4 regions of the Roseateles sp. FW305-36 genome follow, and region 2 is predicted to be linked to each of the others. Evidence: predicted binding sites of a transcription regulator. Region 2 holds the regulator's gene; each other region holds the start of a gene.
What was found. Region 2 encodes FNR, which switches genes on or off when oxygen is low (the NO sensors DNR and NnrR bind a similar motif). Its sites were predicted from a motif close to TTGATNNNNATCAA; they were not measured.
Positions count from the first base shown of each region.

Region 1: a site for FNR is predicted at 3,389-3,402, ahead of AC3WOE_RS06375 (TraR/DksA family transcriptional regulator). Genes of this name have one in related genera too.
Region 3: a site for FNR is predicted at 2,826-2,839, ahead of AC3WOE_RS16390 (universal stress protein). Genes of this name have one in related genera too.
Region 4: a site for FNR is predicted at 2,803-2,816, ahead of cyoA (ubiquinol oxidase subunit II). Genes of this name have one in related genera too.

Region 1 covers NZ_JBYSZK010000002.1:418,520-424,104, reverse strand. The annotation lists gene AC3WOE_RS06385 (YCF48-related protein) at 1-2,189, opposite strand, end outside; gene queA (tRNA preQ1(34) S-adenosylmethionine ribosyltransferase-isomerase QueA) at 2,274-3,326, opposite strand; gene AC3WOE_RS06375 (TraR/DksA family transcriptional regulator) at 3,447-3,809, shown strand; gene AC3WOE_RS06370 (hypothetical protein) at 3,828-4,196, shown strand; gene AC3WOE_RS06365 (substrate-binding periplasmic protein) at 4,314-5,060, shown strand; gene AC3WOE_RS06360 (anti-sigma factor family protein) at 5,098-5,585, opposite strand, start outside.
Region 2 covers NZ_JBYSZK010000001.1:232,048-237,632, forward strand. The annotation lists gene AC3WOE_RS01105 (sigma 54-interacting transcriptional regulator) at 1-1,189, shown strand, start outside; gene AC3WOE_RS01110 (BON domain-containing protein) at 1,431-1,778, shown strand; gene fnr (fumarate/nitrate reduction transcriptional regulator Fnr) at 1,997-2,737, opposite strand; gene hemN (oxygen-independent coproporphyrinogen III oxidase) at 2,844-4,238, shown strand; gene AC3WOE_RS01125 (urease accessory protein UreH domain-containing protein) at 4,246-4,866, shown strand; gene icd (NADP-dependent isocitrate dehydrogenase) at 4,940-5,585, shown strand, end outside.
Region 3 covers NZ_JBYSZK010000008.1:143,735-149,319, reverse strand. The annotation lists gene AC3WOE_RS16410 (sensor histidine kinase) at 1-544, shown strand, start outside; gene AC3WOE_RS16405 (YgaP family membrane protein) at 592-792, opposite strand; gene AC3WOE_RS16400 (hypothetical protein) at 1,045-1,407, shown strand; gene AC3WOE_RS16395 (MgtC/SapB family protein) at 1,471-2,784, opposite strand; gene AC3WOE_RS16390 (universal stress protein) at 2,938-3,384, shown strand; gene AC3WOE_RS16385 (efflux RND transporter periplasmic adaptor subunit) at 3,388-4,587, shown strand; gene AC3WOE_RS16380 (ABC transporter permease) at 4,584-5,585, shown strand, end outside.
Region 4 covers NZ_JBYSZK010000001.1:435,702-441,286, forward strand. The annotation lists gene AC3WOE_RS02020 (SRPBCC family protein) at 1-319, opposite strand, end outside; gene AC3WOE_RS02025 (ArsR/SmtB family transcription factor) at 316-666, opposite strand; gene AC3WOE_RS02030 (glutathione S-transferase family protein) at 635-1,309, opposite strand; gene AC3WOE_RS02035 (MFS transporter) at 1,427-2,758, opposite strand; gene cyoA (ubiquinol oxidase subunit II) at 2,873-3,943, shown strand; gene cyoB (cytochrome o ubiquinol oxidase subunit I) at 3,947-5,585, shown strand, end outside.

The DNA.
Region 1 (5,585 bases), on a different contig from region 2:
CGCATCACGGTCTCGCCGACCAGCCACAGGGTCTGGGCGTCGCTCCAGGCGATGTCGTTGAAGACCGTGGGAAAGCAGGTTGGCGTCCAGGCCTGGCCGCCGTCCGTGCTGGCCGCCACGCAGCTGCCCGAAGGCTCCATGCCCGGCTTGCGGCCCAGCAGCACCAGATGCTGGGCATCCAGGGCCTTCAGCCGCTCGGCCTGCAAGCCGTTGATGATCATGGCGCCGCCCCAGCTGTCGCCGCCATTGCTGCTCGCCAGCACCGCGGTGCTCGACGTGGCCTGATCAAAGCGTGCCACCCAGACCTTGCTCTCGTCCAGCGCGGCCACGTCGGCGTAGGAGGACGTGGCGCCTGGCGCATAGGACAGCGTCATCGCGCCCAGCACCTGCGCGCTGGCACCGCCGTCCCGCGTCGTGCAGAGTCGACCGCCCTGGTTGCTGTCGCCCAGCGCCCAGCCTCGAGAAGCGCTCCCGTAGGCGATATGCCGGATGAAGCCGCAGGCGTCGTTCCAGGCGGTCTGCCAGATGGGGCTGCGGCCGGTGCCCTGCAGCAGCCCGACATTGCCGGGGGCCAGCAGGCCGGCGCCCGACGTCTTGTCGAACAGGTGGGGCTCGGACCAGAGCAGCACATCGACCGTCGCGAACGCCAGGCCCGCCGGCGACAGGAAACTGCTGGTGCCGCGGGCCGCAAAGCTGCCGTTGCCGAGCAGCTGCACCCGCGTGGGCACGAAGCCACCCGTCGGGAGGGCCGTGTTGACGAAGCGCTGGCTGCGCCAGCTGACGCCGCCGTCGGACGTGCTGAGCAGGAAGCTGTCCTGGGGGCTGGTCGCACTGATCACCAGCGTGTTGCTGTCGGGGGCGGCGAGGAGCTCCCGGCTGGAGAAGCCCGCCGGCAGGGCGACCGCCCGCCAGGCCTGATCCAGCCCGGTCGACCGGTAGAGCCCGCCATCGGCGCCCAGGGCCCAGCCGCCGCCCGCGGGCAACAGCCGCACCGCCGCGCTGGAAATGGGCGTGTACAGGCTGGGTTTGGGGCCGACGTAGTTGCCGAAGGTCGGCAGGCCTTCGCTGGATTGCTGCTTCCAGCTGGCGCCGCCGTCCTGGCTGACGCAGAAGGCCCAGTGGTCGCCATCGCCGGCGTGCTGCGCGCCGAGCTGAGCGACCAGGGCCGTGCCGCGCACCTGCAGCGGCGGCAGGGCATTGGCAAACACCGGCGCGCAGGCCGGCGCCGCCGCGGCGGCGGTCCAGGTCGCACCGCCATCGGTGGACAGGCTCGCCTGCTGGCCATCCCACGACCACAGCGGGCCGTCGGGGAGCATCGGGCCGGCCGGTGCACCGCTGGCGGTGTAGTAGCTGTCGAGGAAGTGACCGCTGTGCGTGAAGATGCCGCGCGCCTCGGGTGGCAGGCTGCGTGTCGTCCAGGTCTTGCCGGCGTCGCCGCTGAAGCGGTTCAGGGACGGCGCCCAGATCCGGCCATTGCCTTGCGCGAACAGCGGGACCGGGGCCGCGTTGCCCGCGAGCGCGTCGGTCAATCGGGTCCAATGCTTGCCCGCGTCCACGCTTTGCCAGAGGTGGCGGCTCGTGAAGACCCAGGCCGTGTCGGCATCGGTCAGGGTCAGGCGCTGGGGCTGTTCATCGTCGAGCATCAGGCCCAGGCTGTAGGGCGCCCAGGTCTGTCCGCCGTCCTGCGTGGCGGCAACGTCGCCCACCGGGCTGACCGCCAGCCCCTGGGTCGCGGTCGACCAGACGACATCGGCGAAGGCGATGGCGGGCTGCGGGTAGCGCAGCCCGCACCAGCCCTGGCCGTTGTTGCCGGTACAGAGCAGCTCACGCAGGCGCGCGGTGTCGTTGACCTGGACGATCGACGTACCACTGACCTGCGCAGTGCCATTGCCCAGCGTCAGCTTGACGGCGTAGTCGCCCGGCTTGGTGTAGCTGTGCTGGGGGTTGGTGTCGGTGCTGGTGCTGCCGTCACCAAAGTCCCAGCTGAAGCTCAGGCCGGCACCGGACGTGGCGGAGCTCGTGAATGCCACGGCCTGGCTGATGTCGGCGCCTGCCGGCACCGTGACGACGACACTGGCCGGCAGCGCGGTCGGGTTCGGCGTCGGGCTGGGGTCGCTGCCACCACCACCGCCGCCGCAGGACTGCAACAGGAGCAGGCCGAAGAAGCCAAGGACATGGGACGGATTCAAGCAGCGCAAGAACAACTCCGAGAGTGGCGGCGCGCGCAAGATACCTGCGTTTGGCCCGCAAACTGACGGTTATTTTCACACCCCCTAGACACCGCGGGCCAGCAGCATCGCGTCGCCGTAGCTGAAGAAACGGTAACGCTGTGCAATGGCGTGGGCGTAGACGGCCCGGATGTGCTCGTAGCCCGCCAGGGCGCTGACCAGCATCATCAGCGTGCTCTTGGGCAGGTGGAAGTTGGTGACGAGTCTGTCGACGACGCGGAACTCGAAGCCCGGTGTGATGAAGATCTCGGTCTCGCGGGCGCCCGCCTCGAGCTGGCCACCGCGCGCGGCAGACTCCAGGGCGCGCAGCGTCGTCGTGCCGACGGCCACGACGCGGCCACCGCGGGCGCGGCAGGCGGCCACGGCATCGACGGTCGACTGCGGCACCTCGAACCATTCGCTGTGCATCTTGTGCTCGTCGAGCCTGTCGACACGCACCGGCTGGAAGGTGCCGGCGCCCACGTGCAGGGTCACATGCGCCTGCTCGACGCCACGCGCGGCCAGCCGCGCCAGCAGGGCCTCGTCGAAATGCAGGGCGGCCGTCGGCGCGGCGACGGCGCCGGGTTCCTTGGCGAACACCGTCTGGTAGCGACGCACATCGTCGGCGCTGTCGGCATGGGCGATATAGGGCGGCAGCGGCACATGGCCATGCTGCTCCAGCAGCGCGAAGGGGTCGCCGGCGAAGCGCAGATGGAACAGGCCGTTGTCCGGTCCGCAGCGGCCCAGCACCTCGGCGTCGAAGGCATCGGCGAAGCGCACCCGGCTGCCTGGCTTGGGGCTCTTGCTGGCGCGTAGATGCATCCAGACTTCCTGGGTGCCGGGCAGCACGCGCTCGACCAGCGCCTCGACCGATCCGCCGGTCGACTTCAGTCCAAACAGCCGCGCCTTGATGACGCGGGTGTTGTTGAAGATCAGCAGGTCGCCGGCCTGCAGCAGCTCGGGCAGCTCGCGGAAGACGCGGTCCACCAGACCGCTGCCGGTCGCGTCCAGCAGGCGGGAGCCGGTGCGCTCGGCCGCGGGATGCTGGGCGATCAGTTCCGGGGGCAGGTCGAAATCGAAGTCGGCGACGGTGTAGGCCGGCGGGGCGGAAAGACTCATGACGCGTTGGAGGGCAGGACGGACCCGTGCCAAAGAAAGATGGATTTTCCCATCGCGCCGACTTGATGCAGCGCAAGGTGCGGGCGACGGCCCGGTGCCAGCATGGCGCCAGGAGATTCCATGAGCACTGCCCTGACACCCGGACAACATGCGCTGCTGGAGAGCCAGCTGCAACTGGCGCGCCAGCGCGTGCAACTGGCGCTGCAGGCCCAGCGCGAAGGCAGCGACCGCCTCAGCCATGCCGCCGCCCTGCTCGAGGACGAGCCGCAGCAGCACGGCGCGGACCGCGAGCTCGACCAGGCGCGCGACACCCACCTGCTGACCGAGCTGCAGGACATCGACGATGCCTTGATGCGGCTGAAGCTGCCCGGCTATGGTCGCTGCGTCGACTGTGCCGCCGTCATCCCCTTCGATCGCCTCCAGCAGCTGCCCCAGGCCCTGCGCTGCGTCGCCTGCCAGGCGAACGCCGAGGCCGCAGGCTGAGCCTCAACCGGAGTTTGCATGTTCCACGCCGTCGTCCACCTTGATCACCACCACGCCCAGGTGCTGCACTTCGACGCCCACCAGGTGCACGCCGCCCGCATCGAACCCCAGGACCGCCGTGCCCATGGCCATGACGCCCACGGCGAACAGGCGCTGTTCGAGGCCGTCTGCCAGGCGGTGCAGGACACTTCCGAGGTGCTGGTGACCGGCTCGCATCCGGTCATCGGCCAGTTCCGCCACTACGTCGAGGCACACCGGCCCGCGCTGGCGCCCCGCATCGCCGACTACCGGCCGGCCGCGCCGCTGAGCCAGGGCCAGATGCTGGCCATGGCGCGCCAGTTCTTCATCGCCCACGACCGCATGGCCGGCGTGCCGATGCCGGGCTGAACCGGCCGGCGGCCGCTTGCCGCGTGAAATCTCACACGGCCGGGCCGGGAACGGGTCGCCTGCGACGGGGCTTGTCACACACGCCTCCTAGACTGGTAGCGCAATCCCTCCGCCCTCGTGAAACGCCGCTCCTGTCTCGTCCTGCCCGCGCTCATCGCAGCGTCCTTCACCGTCGCCGCGGCCGACGACGTCCTGCTCGGCATCACCGAAAATCTGCCGCCGTTGAACTACCTGGAGGACGGCAATCCCCAGGGCTTCAGCGTCGAGCTGCTGCGCATGATGGCCAGCCAGGCCGGCGTGCGCCTGGAGCTCCAGGTGCTGCCCTGGCAGCGCGCCATGCAGGTGGCCGAGGCCAATGCCCAGGGCGTGCTGTTCTCGCTGACGCGCACGCCCGAACGCGAGGCCCAGTTCCAGTGGGTCGGGCCCATCGCCCAGCGGCGCATCCTGTTCTACAAGCTGGCCAGCCGCGCTGACCTGACGCTGACCCAACTGGCTGACCTGGGCGGCTCTCGCATCGGCGTCGTGCGCGACTCGGCCGCCGACCGCGCACTGCAGGCCGCGGGCCTGCGGCCGGGCATCGAGCTGGAGCATGGCCTGGACGATGCGACCAATGTGCGCAAGCTGATTGCCGGGCGCATGGAGTACGTCACCCTGCTGGACTGGGCGGCCGCCTGGAATCTGCGCCAGCTGCAGCTGCCCTACGGCACCCTGCAGGCCGTCATGGAGCAGGACGTCAGCAAGTCCTATTGGTACGGCCTGCGTCTCGACGCCAACCCGGCCCTGGTGCGCCGGCTGCAGGCGGCCCTGGACACCATCCGGCGCGACGGCCGCTATGAGCGGCTGCGGCAGCGCTATTTCCGTTAGGGCCTGTGAACGCTATGGCAATGGGTCGCGCAGGCCCTTAGCCCGCCAGCTGCTGGTGCACCCGCTGCGCCAGCGGCTGCAGCTCGATGGCCGGGTGGGCGCTGAGGGCATAGCCGAAGCCGCCGTCCACCCAGTAGAGCGTCGTGCGGCCGTCCTGCTGCAGCAGGCGGAACTCCGCATTGGCCGGCGCGGCCGCGGGCTCGAAGACGGCCACCAGCAGCGTCAGGCGGTCGCCATCGGCGTTCTCGTACATGAACTGCGCCCGCGGGCTGCCCGGCTGGCCGGCGTCGCCCGGCAGCAGCCGGCCGCCGAGCAGGGCGTAGCCGCGGTCGGCCAGCACCGGCACCTTCAGCGGCCGGCCCAGGCGGCGGCTCAGCCACTGCACGAGATGGTCCTGCTCGGCGGCCGACACCTCCACCGGATGGCGCTTCTCGGTGCTGTAGACGGCGAAGGCCACGCCGGCCTCGCGGGCGAACTCGGGCACCGCTCGGTGGGCCAGGGACTCGACCGGCAGGCGCGGCGCAC
Region 2 (5,585 bases):
CCTGCCCGGACTGGACGGCCTGGCCCTGTTCGATGAGATCCGCGCCCATCACCCCTCGCTGCCCGTCATCCTGTTGACCGCCCATGGCAGCATTCCGGATGCCGTGGAGGCGACGACGCGCGGCGCCCACGCCTATCTGACCAAGCCCTACGACGGCAAGGAGCTGCTGGGCAAGATCAACCAGGCCCTGCGCGTCAACGCGCCCCAGCCCCTGCCTTTCGACGGCGACGGTGAATGGCGCAGCGAGATCATCAGCCGCAGCCCGCGCATGGCCGAGGTGCTGGCCGAGGCGCGGCTGGTGGCCGGGACGGACGCCAGCGTGCTGATCGCCGGCGACAGTGGCAGCGGCAAGGAGCTGCTGGCTCGCGCCATCCACCAGGCCAGCCCGCGAGCGGCCAAGCCCTTTGTCGCCGTGAACTGCGCGGCCATTCCCGAGGCCCTGCTGGAGTCCGAACTCTTCGGCCATGTGAAGGGCGCCTTCACCGGCGCCCAGGGGCATCGACAGGGCCTGATTCCGGCGGCCGAAGGCGGCACCGTCTTCCTCGACGAGATCGGGGACATGCCGCTGGCCCTGCAGGTCAAGCTGCTGCGCGTGCTGCAGGAGCGCGTCGTGCGGCCGGTGGGCAGCAACGAGGCCGTGCCCGTGGACGTTCGCGTGCTGTCCGCCACCCATCGCGACCTGGAGCTGGCCATGGCCGAGGGCGGGTTCCGGCCCGACCTCTATTACCGGCTCAACGTCGTGCAGCTGCGCCTGCCGCCGCTGGCGGAAAGGCGCGAGGACATCGCGCTGCTGGCCCAGCACTTCCTGCTGACCCTGGCCGGGCGGCATCGCAAGCCAGTGCGAGGCTTTGCGCCCGACGCCCTCGACGCGCTCGTGACGGCCCCATGGCCGGGCAATGTGCGCCAGCTCTTCAACGTGGTGGAGCAGGTCTGCGTGCTGGCCACCGCGCCGCTGGTGCCGTTGGCCCAGGTGCAGCGCGCCCTGCAGATGCCGCCGACCGCAGTGCTGAACTATCAGCATGCCAAGCAGCGCTTCGAGCGCGACTATCTGAACCAGCTGCTGAAGCTGACCTCGGGCCAGGTGGCCGAGGCCGCCCGCCTGGCCGACCGCAATCGCACCGAGTTCTACCGCCTGCTGCAGAAGCATGGCCTGGACCCGCAGCTGTTTCGCGGCGACGCCGCCCCCTAGCCCAGCCGTCGCAGTCTGGCGACAGGACGTTGTCAGATGGATCAAGCACTTAGGCCGCTGCCGCAGGGGAGGCGTCGCCACCCGGCGACAAAACGTGCGCCTCGCGACCCTCGTCATGCGTGAGTTCTCCGGCAAGTGCTTGATCTGCAAGGGAAACCGCAAGCTGGCACAGGCCTTGCGCTAAGGCGGAGGTGGCGCCGCCCGGTGCCGCTTTCGATTCACGCATCTCAGGAGATTCCGCATGCGACAAACCTCGACCTTCGCCCGACTGCTGACCGCCGCCCTGATGGCGGGTGCCGCGACCGCGAGCTTCGCGGCCGACCAGGCACCGGCGCCCTCCACCGCGCCGGCCGAACAGGTCGCGCAGGCACAGCCGGCCGGTGATGCCGCCATCGCCAGTCAGGCCCAGGCCGCCCTGCAAAAGGACAAGGACCTGCAAGCCCTGCCGTTGACCGTCAGCAGCACGAGTGCTGGCGTGATCGTCCTGAAGGGCGCTGCACCCACCGCCGACCTGGCCCAGAAGGCCGTTCAGCTGGTGCAGGCCGTGCCCGGCGTGAAGGAAGTGCGTAACGAGATCAAGGTCGGCTGACTGCTGTTCGTCCTCTGATCTCGAGGCCCCGCGCGCCCCCGCGGGGCCTTTTTTGCGCCCGCCAACCGGGCACCAGTATTTCGGGCCGAGCGCTGGGCCGTTCCCGAGCCGGCCCGTCTGGCGATGTGCTTGCGGTTCAAGGCCGCAAGCATCGCCGTCCCCTCGGGGGACCGACTGGGGTTGCCTGCGTTCAGCAAGGCAAGACCAGGCGAGGGGCGTCAGGCCTGGCTGTTGTTGACCAGGGCCTGCAGGCCGTCCTGATCGAGGATGCGCAGCTGGCGCTGCCTGACCTCCAGCAGACCGTCTTCGTGAAAGCGCGAGAAGGCACGGCTGACGGTCTCGAGCTTGAGGCCGAGGTAGCTGCCGATCTCTTCGCGCGTCATGCGCAGCACCAGGCTGGAGGCCGAGAACCCGCGGGCCCGCAGGCGCTGCGTCAGGTTGAGCAGGAAGGCCGCCAGCCTCTCCTCGGCGCGCATATTGCCGAGCAGCAGCATGACGCCATGGTCGCGCACGATCTCGCGGCTCATGATCTTGTGGAACTGGTGCTGCAGCACGCTGAATTCGCGCGACAGGTCCTCCAGCTGGGCGTAGGGAATGACGCACACCGACGAGTCCTCCAGCGCGATCGCGTCACAGTGGTGGTGGTCGCTGCTGATGCCGTCCAGGCCGAGCAGTTCGCCGGCCATCTGGAAACCGGTCACCTGGTCGCGGCCGTCCTCGCTGCCGACGCAGGTCTTGAAGAAGCCGGTGCGCACCGCGTACAGCGCTTCGAAGCGCTCCCCGTTGCGGAACAGCGGCTCGCCGCGCGGCACGCTGCGGCGCCGTGCGACGAGGCCGTCCAGGCGCTCCAGGTCCTGGGGCTTGAGGCCGACGGGCAGGCAGAGCTCACGCAGATTGCAGCTGGCGCAGGCGACCTTCAGAGGCTCGATGGCAGTGGGGTCCTTCAGTGGCGTCTGCATGGCTGTCTTTGGGTTGGATCAATTGCCGTCATTCTTGGCGCTGCCCTGCGCTGCACGCTTGACGTGGATCAAGGCCGCGGCCCCGGGGCGACTGCACAGTGGCTGCATGGACGCCGTGACCCACCCAACGCTGGACCCCGAACTGCTCGACGCCAACATCCGGCGCCATGACGTGGCGGGGCCACGCTACACCTCCTACCCGACCGCCGACCGCTTCGTCGAGGCCCACCAGACGCCACAGCACCTGCAGGCCCTGGCCCAGCGCGGCGCAGCCCAGCCGCTGTCGGTGTATGTGCACATCCCTTTTTGCGAGCAGCTCTGCTACTACTGCGCTTGCAACAAGATCATCACCAAGCACCACGAGCGCTCCCAGCCCTATCTGGATTCGCTCGACGTGGAGATGGACCTGGTCGTCGCGGCCCTGGGCGGGCATGCGCCGGTGTCGCAGCTGCACCTGGGCGGCGGCTCGCCGACCTTTCTGTCGGACGCCGAACTCGGCGCGCTGATGGCCTCGCTGCGCCGCCATTTCCGGCTGCTGCCGGGCGCGGAGCTGTCCATCGAGGTCGACCCGCGCACGGTGGACGCCGGGCGCTTGGCGCACCTGCGCCAGCTGGGCTTCAACCGCCTGTCCTTCGGCGTGCAGGACTTCAACGCCGACGTGCAGAAGGCCGTCCATCGCGTGCAGTCTCGCGAGTCGGTGGCGGCGCTGATGAGCGCGGCGCGTGAGCTCGGCTTCGCCTCCATCAGCGTCGACCTGATCTACGGCCTGCCGCTGCAGACGCCGGAGTCCTTCGCCCAGACCATCGCCCAGGTGGCCGAGCTGCGGCCCGACCGCATCGCGATGTATGCCTATGCCCATCTGCCGCAGCGCTTCAAGCCGCAGCGCCGCATCGCCGCAGAGCTGCTGCCGGCGGCCGGCGACAAGCTGACCATGCTGTCGGGCGCCATCAGCTCCCTGCTCGGCGAGGGCTATGCGTACATCGGCATGGACCATTTCGCACTGCCCGACGATCCGCTGGCCGTCGCCAAGCGCCAGGGCCTGTTGCACCGGAATTTCCAGGGCTATTCGACCCAGCCCGACTGCGATCTGATCGGCCTCGGCGTGTCGGCCATCAGCCGCGTCGGCCCCACCTATGCGCAGAACGCCAAGACGCTGATCGAGTACGACGACGCGCTGCGCCAGCACCAGCTGCCCATCCAGCGCGGCCTGGCCCTGACCCGCGATGACCTGCTGCGCCGCGCCGTCATCATGGCCCTGATGTGCCAGGGCCGGCTGGAGTTCGAATCGATCGCGGCGTCCTATCTCGTCGACGTGCCGACCTATTTCGCGCCCGAGCTGGAGCGGTTGCGCCAACTCGCGGACCAGGGCCTGGTCACGCTCGAGCCGGACGCCGTCCAGGTGACGCCGCTGGGCTGGTATTTCGTCCGCGCCGTCGCCATGGTGTTCGACCGCTACTGCCAGACCGACGCCAGCCGCCAGCGCTTCTCCAAGATCCTCTGAAACCGCGATGGACGCCGCGCTGATCGCCTCGGCGACGCTGATGGGCCTGGCCGGCATGCCGCATTGCGCGGCCATGTGCAGCGCGCCCTGCGCCCTGGCTGGCGGGCGGCGCCCGGCACGCCTGCTGGCGGGCCGCCTGCTGGGCTACACCGCTGCCGGCGCGGTCGCGGCTGCGTCGGCCCATGTCCTGGCCAGCGCCACCCAGAGCGTCATGCTGCTTCAGCCCGCCTGGGTCTTGCTGCAGGCGGCCGTGCTGCTGCTTGGGTTGACGCTGCTGGTGCGCGGTCGCATGCCGGTCTGGCTGGGCGCCGTGCGCTGGCGTCCCCAGCCCCGCCATGCCTTCGCCACCGGGCTGGCCTGGGTCGCCTTGCCCTGCGGGCTGCTGCATGCGGCCCTGCTGCTGGCGGGTCTGTCGGGTTCGGTGCTGAGCGGCGCGACGGCGATGGCAGGCTTCGCGCTGGCCAGCACGCCGGGCCTGATCGTTGCGCCGCTGTGGCGCGCGCGCCTGCTCAAACGCGGCACGGGCGGCGAGGTGCTGGCCCTGCGCCTGGCCGGCCTGGCCCTCGTGCTCGGCGCGGCCTGGGCCCTGGGCCACGGGGTCTGGCAACGGGTGATGCTGGCCTGCTAGCCAGCGCGACGGCCGGCCATAAACTCGCCGGGTTTCGTCGTTTCCCCGTCTCTGTCGCGAAAGCTCACTAGCCATGACCCAACACATCCAGGTGCCCGAAGGCGGCCAGAAGATCACCGTCAATGCCGACTTCTCGCTGAACGTGCCCGACCACCCCATCATTCCCTACATCGAGGGTGACGGCACCGGCCTGGACATCACGCCCGTCATGCTGAAGGTGGTGGATGCAGCCGTGGCCAAGAGCTATGGCGGTGCCCGCAAGATCCACTGGATGGAGATCTACGCCGGCGAGAAGAGCACCCGGGTCTACGGCCCGGACGTGTGGCTGCCCGAAGAGACACTGCAGGTGCTGAAGGACTATGTCGTCTCCATCAAGGGCCCGCTGACGACGCCCGTCGGTGGTGGCATCCGCTCGCTCAACGTCGCGCTGCGCCAGGAACTGGATCTCTACGTCTGCCTGCGCCCGGTGCAGTATTTCGACGGCGTGCCCAGCCCCGTGAAGGAGCCCCACAAGGTCGACATGGTCATCTTCCGTGAGAACTCGGAGGACATCTACGCCGGCATCGAGTACGAGGCCGAGAGCGACAAGGCCAAAAAGCTCATCAAGTTCCTGCAGGACGAACTGGGTGTCAAGAAGATCCGCTTCCCGAACACCTCGGGCATCGGCGTCAAGCCGGTCTCGCGCGAGGGCACCGAGCGTCTGGTGCGCAAGGCCATCC
Region 3 (5,585 bases), on a different contig from region 2:
CAACGACCTGCTGGACGTCTCCAAGATCGAAAGCGCCGTCGGCACCTTCCACCTCGAACGCATCGATCTGCGTGGCCTGGTGCAGGCGGTGCTGCGGGAACTGGATCCGCTCGTGAACAAGCGCGGGCTGCGCCTGTCGCTGCGCCTGGGCAGCGAGCCTCTGGTGGGCAAGGTCGATCCGTCGCGCATGCACCAGGCGGTCCGCAACGTCATTGCCAACGCGATCAAGTTCTCGCCCGAGAGAGCCGAGTTGCAAGTCGAATGCGTCGGCACGCCACAAGACGAGGTGATGATCGTCGTTGCCGACCGCGGGCCGGGCATACCGGCGGCCGAACTCGAGTCCATCTTCGAGGCCTTCGTGCAATCAAGCCAGACCAAGGACGGGTCCGGCGGGACCGGCCTGGGCCTGGCGATCTGCCGCAAGATCGTCGAGATCCATGGCGGCCACATCACTGCCGAGAATCGCAGCGACGGCGGCGCGCTGTTCCGCATCCTGCTGCCCCAGCGCATGCCCGGCGACTCGCAGCTGCATACGACCTATTGAGGCCACCAAGCAGGCTTGGATGCGGGTTTGCGATTCGCGGACTTGTGTCAGGTGCTCTTGCGGCCTTTGACCGAGCAGGTGCTGAAGCCGAAGGGCAGATAGGCCGGGCAGGACCCGATGAGCCCCGTGAACAGGGGCAGCAGGCCGATCCAACCCCAGGCACCGATGCTGCCGAGCCAGACAGCGGCGATGAGGGCCAGGCCGGCGACGACCCGCAAGAGACGGTCGATGGTGCCAACGTTGAACATGGAATCCCCTCGCAGTTGAGTCGAATCCATCTTCGGCACTCCGGATCGAGCGGCCTTGACGCGCATCAATATCCGTTGCCGGGGCTTTGCGTCGCCGCCGCCAGGCGCGGGAGGGGGTGGATGCCGCATCTGCGAGTTCCGGTGCCGCCGACGTTGATGCCGATCAAAGCGGCGGAGCGCTGTCGAGGCCATCCTTCTGCGAGCACCTGGCCATGGGTGCTCCACAGGCACCTACACACTGGAAAACAAGGCATGACCCACCCTGTCAAAACCGCGAAACACGCGGTTCTCTGGATCGATCACCACCAAGCCAAGCTGCTGCAACTGGATGCCGCGCCCGCCCAACCGAGCCGCATCAGGGAGCGCCTGCACCCGACGGGCCAGCACGGTTCGGAAGTCAGGTCGCAGCACGAGTTCTTCGGCAAGGTCTGCGACGAAATCGGCGAGCACCAGACGGTCCTCGTCATGGCATCGAAAACCGCGCTGGCGGACTTCCGGCACTATGTCGACAAGCATCGGCCGCAGACGGGCAAGTGCATCGCCGGCCATGAGGTCGTGGACCATCCGACGGACAATCAGCTCGGCGCCGCGGGCCGCAAGTTCTTCGAGCTCTAGGCATTGCACGGCGGGCCGCGATGCGAGCGGCATCGCCGCCTGAGTACCGAACTGAGCATCGGCTCAGAGCCAGGCCAGCGCCGCGACGCCGCCCACCATGCAGATGGTGATGCTCGCAACGATGATCTCCCGCCTGACCTTTCCGCGCGCGATCAGCGTCACCGTCGCGACTTTCAACAGGGTGTTGGAAAGCAAGGCAGCCAGCAGCGCCCAGGCCACCGAGCTGAGCGACGCAGCGCCCGCCGCCTGACCGCTGAGAGAAAGCGCGATGGCGTCGACGTCCGCCGCGCCGGCGAGCGCCGAGACGGCCGGCAAGGCGCCGCTCGGCAATCTTTCCTGGGCCAGCTTCACCATGACCAGCACGACGGCAAACAGGGCGCCGAAGCGCGCTGCGGCGCTCAGGCTGAATGGATTCTTCAAGTGAGGTGCGGGAGCGGCGCTGCCCGCAGCACCGACCGCACCGAGCAGGTAGTGACGCATGGCAAAGGCAGCGGTCGCCAGGCCCATCGCCAACAGGGGCAGCCACAGGGCGCCCAGCAAGGGGCGGCTGAGAAAGGCGACTATCGCGGTCACGCGCAGGAACATCACGAACCAGGCGCACAGGATGCCGGCAATGATGTTGCTTGCGTCGCCTGCCCTTTCAACCGAGCGACTTTCGCGGGCGAAGTTCAGCGTGCTGGCGGTCGATGACACCAAGCCTCCCGCCAGGCCCGCAACGGCGGCTCCGCGCGCCGGGCCCAGCCAGCGCATGCCGACGTAGCCGGCCAGGGACAGCGCCGAGATCAGGATCACCAGCAGCCAGAGCTGGTAGGGGTTGAGGGCATGCCAGGGGTCCACCGTCTCGTTGGGCACCAGGGGAAGCACGATGACGGTGGCGATGAGAAGCTTGATGCAGGCCAGGATGTCGTCGACACCGACCTTCTCCACCAGGGCGTGCAGAGGCTGCTTGAACGCCAACACCGCCGAAAGCGTGACGGCCAACGCCACCGCCAGCGCCTGGTTGCCCGCGGCCGCCATCCCGCCCAGCAGCACGACGAGCACGGCTGCGATCTCGCCGGTGATCGTGACGGGCGCGCTCTTGCCGCGGCGCCGGCCGAGAAGTCGACTGGCCAGCACCATGGCGCTCGAGCAGGCCAGCACGGCAACGAAAAGCCACTGAAGCTGCAGCGTTTGTCCGAGCCAGGCCGAGGCAGCTCCCGCCAGGGCCAGCAGCGCATGCGTCCTGATGCCGCCGATGGTCTGGCGCCCGCCGGACGGATGCTGCTTCTCTCTCTCAACGCCGACCAGGATGCCGATCAGGAGTGCAACGAAAAACCGGCTGGCGAGATCAAGTGTCATGTTCTTGCAGCGTGTCCCGCGGGGCGGCAGGACCCGCAATTTGTCAGCCCGCAATCTACGCAGCGCCGTCTGCGCGGCCGTTGATCTGGATCAGGCGGTTGGCGAGCCGGCTTGACGCCAGTCAACTGCCGAACGGGAGATCCGTCCTAAGGTGCAGCGAAAGCCGCTCGCGGCGCTTTGTAGAGGCACACCATGTACCAACGCATCCTCGTTCCCACCGATGGCAGCAGCACCGCCGACAAGGGGCTGACCGAAGCCATTGCCCTGGCCAAGCTGAGCGGCGGCTGCATCCGGCTGCTGCATGTCGTTGACGCCCTGACCGTGGCCATCGGTGCCGACGGCTTTGCCGGCTACTCGGCGGAAATCCTTCCACTGATGCGGGAAGCGGGCGAGCTGATCCTCAAGAAGGCACGCGAGCGCGTGGAAGCCGCGGGAGTCGGCGTGGACGTCACGCTGCGCGAAGTGATTTCCGGCCGCGTGAGCGACATCGTCCAGGAGGAGGTCGAGGCCTGGAAGGCCGATCTCATCGTCATCGGCACGCACGGCCGGCGCGGCATGAAGCGCGTGCTGCTGGGGAGCGACGCCGAGCATGTCCTGCGCTCGGCCGCCGTGCCCGTCCTGCTCGTTCGCGGAGCGTGATGCATGCGGTGGGCCTACGTCAGCGCAGGCCTGGCGGTTCTCGTGGTGGCAGGGATGCTGGGGGCGCCTCGATTGTTGGGATCGAGCGTGCAGACCGTGGCCGTCGTTCCGCGCGACCTGGTGCGCTCGGTCGTGGCAACGGGCCGGGTGGAAGCACCCCATCGAGTGAATCTCGGAGCTCAGATCGTGGGGACGGCGGTGCGGGTTCCGGTCGACGAGGGCCAGGCCGTCAAAGCGGGCCAGCGGCTCGTGGAACTCGACGCCACGGAACTCAGAGCCGCCGCGCGCGAAGCCGACGTGGCCGTCTCGCAGGCGCAGGCGCGGGCCAGGCAGTTGCATGAAGTCCAGCGTCCGGTGGCGCAGGAGCTTCTCAGGCAGGCCCAGGCGACGCTGGACAACGCGCAAGCCCAGTTGCGTCGGCAGGAGGACTTGTTCCGCCAGGGCTATGTTGGCCAGGCGGTGCTGGACGAAGCGCGCAAAAGCGTGCAACTGGCCGACGCCCAGTGGGGCGCTGCGCGACGGCAGCTTGACACCACCTTGGCGGGCGGAAGCGATGACGCGATTGCCGCGGCCGCGCTCGCCCAGGCGCAAGCAGGCGCGGACATGGCACATGCCCGCCTGCTCTACGCGACGATCACCGCCCCGGTGGACGGCGTGCTGATCAACCGCGCGGTCGAACGCGGCGACGTGGTGCAGCCGGGCAAGACGCTGATGGTGCTGTCCCCCAGCGGTGAAACCCAGCTGGTGGTGCAGTTCGACGAGAAGAACCTTGCGCTGCTGGCACTGGGTCAGAAGGCGCTGGTGTCGGCGGACGCCTTTGCCGACCAGAAGTTTGCTGCCGAGGTGGTCTACATCAATCCGGCCGTCGACGTGCAGCGCGGCTCCGTGGAGGTCAAGCTGCGGGTGCCGTCGCCACCGGCCTATCTGCGCCAGGACATGACGGTGTCGGTCGACGTGGAGGTGGCCCGCCGCGACCATGCGCTGGCGGTGCCGCTCGAGATGCTGCACGACGCCGAGACGGCCAAGCCCTGGGTCCTGAAAGCCAAGGACGGGCGCGCCAGGCGCCAGGCGGTGCGACTGGGCCTGCGCGGCGGTGGCTTCGTGGAGGTGCTGGACGGCGTTCAGGCGGGTGACCAGCTCATTCGCAACACTGCCCATGTGCAGGACGGCGCCCGGCTGCGAGTCGCCGGCATGCGCCCATGAGGACGTGGCAGCCCTTCGAGTGGATCGTCGCCTGGCGTTTCCTGCGCGAGGGACGCTGGCAGACCGTCTTCATCGTGGGAGGTGTCGCCATTGGCGTCGCCGTGATCGTCTTCATGTCGGCATTGCTCACGGGCTTGCAGGCCAACTTCATCCGCCGTGTGCTGACCGCGCAGGCGCACATCCAGCTGTTGCCGCCGCGGGAATTGGTGCGCCCCCTGCGTGGCGGGCAATCCGGCGTGATCGCTGACGCCACGGTGCAGGCACCCCTGCAGCGTCTGAAGTCCATCGACCAGTGGCAGGCCGTCGCGGAGCAGATCCGTGCCATGCCGGAGGTGATCACGGTGTCGCCGGCGGCGACGGGGTCGGCCCTGGTCGTGCGGGGGGAAGCCAGCCGGGCGATATCGGTGGTGGGCATGGAGCCGGCGCTGTACTTCCGCATCGTCGCGCTGCCCGACAAGATCGTGCAGGGCGGGACGAGGTTGAACGCCAGCGACATCCTCATCGGCACCGAGCTGGCAAGTGATCTGGGCCTGGCGGTGGGCGACAAATTGCGCGTCACGGCAGCGTCGGGAGCGGACATCGTCTTCACCATCAGCGGCATCTTCGATCTGGGCAGCAAGGGGGCCAACCAGCGCACGACCTTCATGGCCCTGCACAGCGCGCAGAGCCTGCTGGGACTGCCAGGAGGTGTCTCGAGCCTGGACGTGACGGTGACCGACATCTACGCCGCGGAGGACGTTGCGCAACGCATCACCGCGCGTACCGGCGTGGAGGCAGACAGCTGGATCAAGACCAACGCCCAATTCTTCAGCGCCGTTCAGGCGCAGGTGACTGCCAACACGGCCATCCGCTTCTTCGTGGGGCTGTCCGTGGCATTCGGCATCGCCAGCGTGCTGTTCGTGTCGGTTGTGCAGCGGTCGCGGGAGATCGGCATCCTGCGCGCCATGGGCATCACGCGTGAACGCATCCTGCGCCTGTTCCTGCTGCAGGGTGGGCTG
Region 4 (5,585 bases), 200 kb from region 2:
ACTCCACCGTGACCAACGACGCCGACAGCGCGCGTCCGCCCATGGCCATGGAGTAGGCGAAGACGATGCGCGCGTTCGTCACGATGTCGAGAAAGACCTTGTCCACCGCCAGCGGCGTGCCGTCCTCCAGCTTGCTGCGGTAGGTCTCCAAGCCGCCGGGCCGGAAATCCATGCTGAATTCGGTCGCGCCGGTCTCGGCATGGCAGTCGTTCCAGCGCTGCTTGGTGGCCGGATCGGCCCAGGCGGCGAAGACGCGGGCGGCCGAGGCCTTGAAGGAGCGCTCAAGCACAAAGCTGGTGTGGGCAGCGGGCTGCGTCATGGCTTGTCGTCCTGCTCGCTGAGCAGTGCTTCGAGGGCGTCGAACTGGCGATGCCATTGCGTCTTGCGCTCGGCCACCCAGGCCTCCAGGCCGCCGAAAGCATCCCGTGCGATGCAGTAGGTGCGCACGCGGCCGGCCTTGTCCGATTGCACCAGGCCGCCGGCCTCCAGCACGGCCAGGTGCTTGACCGCCGACGGCAGGCGCAGGTCCAGCGGCTTCGCGAGATCGGTCACCGAAGCAGGCCCGCGGCTGAGCTGGTCGACCATGGCGCGGCGGTTGCCGTCGGCCAGGGCGACGAAGAGGCGGTCCAGGCGCTCAGTCGGCGAGGAAGCGAGCGGGGAGGGCATGGCGCAGCGGGTAGTAGGGGAAGACCGGGCGGGCCTCGACGATGACGCGCCAGACCGAGGGCCTAGCCAGCAGGCGCTCGAAGTAGGCGGACAGCCGTGCATGCTCCGGTGAGAAGGGACGCACGATGGCGGCGTAGAACAGGGCTGGTGCGGCGGCGCAGTCGGCCATCGTGAAGGCCTCGCCGGCGGCCCATGTGCGGTCACCCAGGCGGCTTTCGAGGAGGTCGTAGGCCATGCCGAGGTCGGCGACCGTGCCGGTCAGTGTGGCTGCATCGCGCTCGGCCTCGGGGCGCAGCTGCTGGGCGATGAAGCGCTGCATGGGCGTCATCACATACAAGTCGAAGACGCGGTCCCAGAGGCGGACTTCCAGCTGCGCTTCGAAGTCGTCAGGCAGCAGTTGCACCAGGCCCGGGTGGCGGCGTTCCAGGTATTCGATCTGGATCGACGTCTCGGGCACCACGCGCTCGCCGTCGACGAGCAGAGGGATCTTGGCCGTGGGCCAGAGCGCCGCATAGGCCGATCTCGCGGCCGGGTCGCCGAGGTTGACGAGCTGGGCCTCGAAGGGCGCACCGTTCTCGTACAGCGCGATCAAGACTTTCCAGCAGTAGGAGGACAGGGGGTGGTAATGCAGCGTCAATGCCATGGAAGGGTCTCGTCAGTTTCCGATGTGGCTAAGTTTAATAAAACTTTCCAAAAATGGAAACTGTTTGGGCGAAACAAAGGCGGGTCGGAGCCCGCCTTCGATCCGAAGCGCCGGCGCTCAGTCTTGGACGACCGCCGCCGTCTGCAGCCGCTTGTTGATCCGCAGTGCCACCAGGGTGCAGACCACGCCCGACAGCAGGTAGGCGCTCAGCGACACCAGGCCGAAGCGCGAAGACAGGTAAAGCGCCACCACGGGCGCGAAGGCCGCGCCCAGCAGCCAGGCGAAGTCGGCCGTCAGCGCGGCGCCCGTGTAGCGGAAGTGGGGCAGGAAGTTGGACGTCACCGAGCCGGCCGACTGGCCGTAGGACAGGCCCAGCAGCACGAAGCCGATCAGGATGAAGGCTGCCTGGCCGGGCTTGCCGCCACCCAGCATGAAGGGGGCGAACAGCGCGAAGATGCCGATGGCGACGGCCATGGTGCCCAGGTAGCTGCGCCGGCCGATCTTGTCGGCGATCAGCCCGGACATGGGCATGGCGGTGGCGGCGAAGGCCACCCCGAGCAACTCCATCTTGATGAAGTCGTCGACGCCCTGCGGGTCCGACAGCGCCACCCAGGACAGCGGGAAGACCGTCACGAGGTGGAAGAGGGCATAGCTGGCCAGGGCGGCAAAGGCGCCGATGACGATATGGTGGCCTTGGGCCGGCAGCAGTTCGCGCAGATAGGCGGGGTCGAGCTCATGCTCCTCCATGCGCTTCTCGTACTCGTGCGTGACCACCAGGCGCAGCCGGGCGAACAGCGCGACGACGTTGATGGCGAAGGCCGTGAAGAAGGGGAAGCGCCAGCCCCAGGAGAGGAAGTCCTTGGCATCCAGGCTGCCATAGACGTAGAGGAACACGCCCGACGCCACGAAGAAGCCCAGCGGCGCGCCCAGCTGGCCCAGCATGGCGTACCAGCCGCGGCGGTCGGCCGGAGCGTTCAGGGCCAGCAGGGAGGGCAGGCCGTCCCAGGAGCCGCCCAGGGCCAGGCCCTGGCCGACCCGGCACAGGGCCAGCAGCCAGATGGCCGTGGCGCCAACATCGGCATAGCCGGGCAGCAGGCCCATGCCGACCGTGGAGCAGCCCAGCAGGAAAAGGGCGGCGGTCAGTTTGGTCGAGCGGCCGAAATGGCGCTGGATGGACATGCCGATCAGGGTGCCGACCGGTCGGACGACGAAAGCCAGCGCAAAGACCAGAAAGGCGTAGAGGGTGCCTGTCAGCCGATCCGCAAAGGAAAAGAAGACCTGGGGAAAGACCAGCACCGAGGCAATGCCAAAGACGAAAAAGTCGAAATATTCGGACGCGCGCCCGATGATGACGCCCACCGCGATGTCGCCGGGGGCCAGATCCTCGTCCGTGCGGGTGGTCAGCGGACCGGAATTGGGGTGATGGAAAGTACTGCCTGCAACTGCCATTTCGGGCTTGTCTCCGTCTGTGCCTTGGACAAAATGTCCAATCGTTGATTTGCCTCAATCAACTTACATTCCGTCGCTGCACGCAAGATCGTTAACCCTCGCGCGCCTCTCAGGATGTACCCCAACAAGTCTCTCCTTACAAGCGCCCTGGTTTTGTCAGCCAGCTTCGCTTTGTCGGGCTGCGATTGGATCGTGATGAAGCCGCACGGCGACATCGCCAACCAGCAGGCCCAGCTCATCGTCACCTCCACGCTGCTGATGCTGCTGATCATCGTCCCGGTGATCGCCCTGACGCTGTTCTTCGCCTACCGTTACCGCCAGTCCAACGACGAGGCGACGTATGCGCCGGACTGGGACCATTCCACCCGCCTGGAGCTGGTGATCTGGGGTGCGCCGCTGCTGATCATCATCGCCCTGGGCGCCATCACCTGGATCAGCACCCACAAGCTCGATCCCTTCCGCCCGCTGGACCGCATCGCCGAAGGCAGGCCGGTGGCCGCCGACGTGAAGCCGCTGGAGGTCTATGCGGTGTCCATGGACTGGAAGTGGCTCTTCATCTACCCCGAGCAGGGCATTGCCACCGTCAACGAACTGGCCGCGCCGGTGGATCGCCCCATCCACTTCCGCTTCACGTCGACGTCGGTGATGAACACCTTCTACGTGCCCGCCCTGGCCGGCATGATCTACACGATGCCGGGCATGCAGACGCAGTTGCACGCCGTCATCAACAAGGCCGGCGTCTATGACGGCCTGTCGGCCCAGTACAGCGGCGCCGGCTTCTCGGACATGCGCTTCAAGTTCCACGGCCTGACGGACGAGGAGTTCGCGCGCTGGATCGACAGCAACAAGGCCGGCGGCAACGCGCTGACCCGCGCCGACTACCTGAAGCTCGAGCAGCCCAGCGCCAAGGAGCCCATCCGCCGCTACGCCAGCGTCGAGCCGGGCCTGTGGAGCGCCATCATCGACCGCTGCGTCGATGGCAAGAAGATGTGCTCCAGCCAGATGATGGCCATCGATGCCGCCGGCGGCGCCGGCAAGGGCGGCGTGGCCAGCACCATGCGCAGCCCCTGGCGCGATGCCGAGGGCGCCGAACGCGAGCGCACCGTCGTGGCCGCCCTGTGCACGCCGACCAACCTGCTGGGGCTGCCCGTCGAGGCTGCTTCACCCGCTGCGCGGAAGAACTAAGACATGTCCAACGCCGTCGTTGCGCAGCATCAGGCTGCCGATCAGTTGCATCCCCTTCTCGGCCGCCTGGGCTGGGAGGCCCTGCCGCTGCATGAACCCATCCTCGTCGCCACCTTCATCGCCGTCGCCCTGGGCGGCGCGCTGGTGTTCGCGCTGATCACCAAGTTCAAGCTCTGGGGCCCTCTGTGGCGCGACTGGATCACCAGCATCGACCACAAGAAGATCGGCATCATGTACATCATCCTCGGGGTGGTGATGCTGCTGCGCGGCTTCGCGGACGCGCTGATGATGCGCGCCCACCAGGCCCTGGCCTTCGGTGACAGCGCCGGCTTCCTGCCGCCTCACCACTACGACCAGGTCTTCACGGCCCACGGCGTGATCATGATCTTCTTCGTCGCGATGCCCTTCGTGACCGGCTTCATGAACTACGTCGTGCCGCTGCAGATCGGCGCGCGCGACGTCGCCTTCCCCTTCCTGAACAACTTCAGCTTCTGGATGACCGCCGGCGGCGCCATCCTCGTGATGATGTCGCTGTTCATCGGCGAGTTCGCCAAGACCGGCTGGCTGGCCTATCCGCCGCTGTCGGGCCTGCTGGCCAGCCCCGACGTGGGGGTGGACTACTACCTGTGGTCACTGCAGATCGCGGGGGTGGGCACGACGCTGTCGGGCATCAACCTGATCGCCACCATCATCAAGATGCGCGCGCCCGGCATGACCATGATGAAGATGCCCGTCTTCACGTGGACCTCGCTGTGCACCAACGTGCTGATCGTCGCGACCTTCCCGGTGCTGGCCGCCACGCTGGCCCTGCTGACCGCTGACCGCTACCTCGGCACCAACTTCTTCACCAACGATCTTGGCGGCAACGCCATGCTCTACGTGAACCTGATCTGGATCTGGGGCCACCCCGAGGTCTACATCCTGGTGCTGCCGGTGTTCGGCATCTTCTCCGAGGTGGTGTCCACCTTCAGCCGCAAGAAGCTGTTCGGCTATGCCTCCATGGTCTATGCCACGGTCGTCATCACCATCCTGAGCTACCTGGTCTGGCTGCACCACTTCTTCACGATGGGCTCGGGCGCCAGCGTGAACAGCTTCTTCGGCATCACGACGATGATCATCTCGATCCCGACGGGCGCCAAGATCTTCAACTGGCTGTTCACGATGTACCGCGGCCGCATCAAGTTCGAGGTGCCGATGCTGTGGACCGTGGGCTTCATGGTCACGTTCAGCATCGGCGGCATGACGGGCGTGCTGCTCGCGGTGCCGGCGGCCGACTTCGTGCTGCACAACAGCCTGTTCCTGATCGCCCACTTCCACAACGTCATCATCGGCGGTGTGGTGTTCGGCGTCTTCGCCGGCATCAACTACTGGTTCCCCAAGGCCTTCGGCTTCCGCCTGGACGCCTTCTGGGGCAAGGTCTCGTTCTGGTGCTGGTTCATCGGCTTCTGGGTCGCCTTCACGCCGCTGTACATCCTCGGCCTGATGGGCATCACCCGCCGCGTCAGCCACTTCGACGACATGACGCTGCAGCCTTACTTCGTCACCGCCGCCATCGGCGCCGGCATCGTGGCCCTGGGCATTGGCGCCTTCCTGGTCCAGATCGCCGTCAGCGTCTGGCGCCGCAAGGAGCTGGCCGACACGA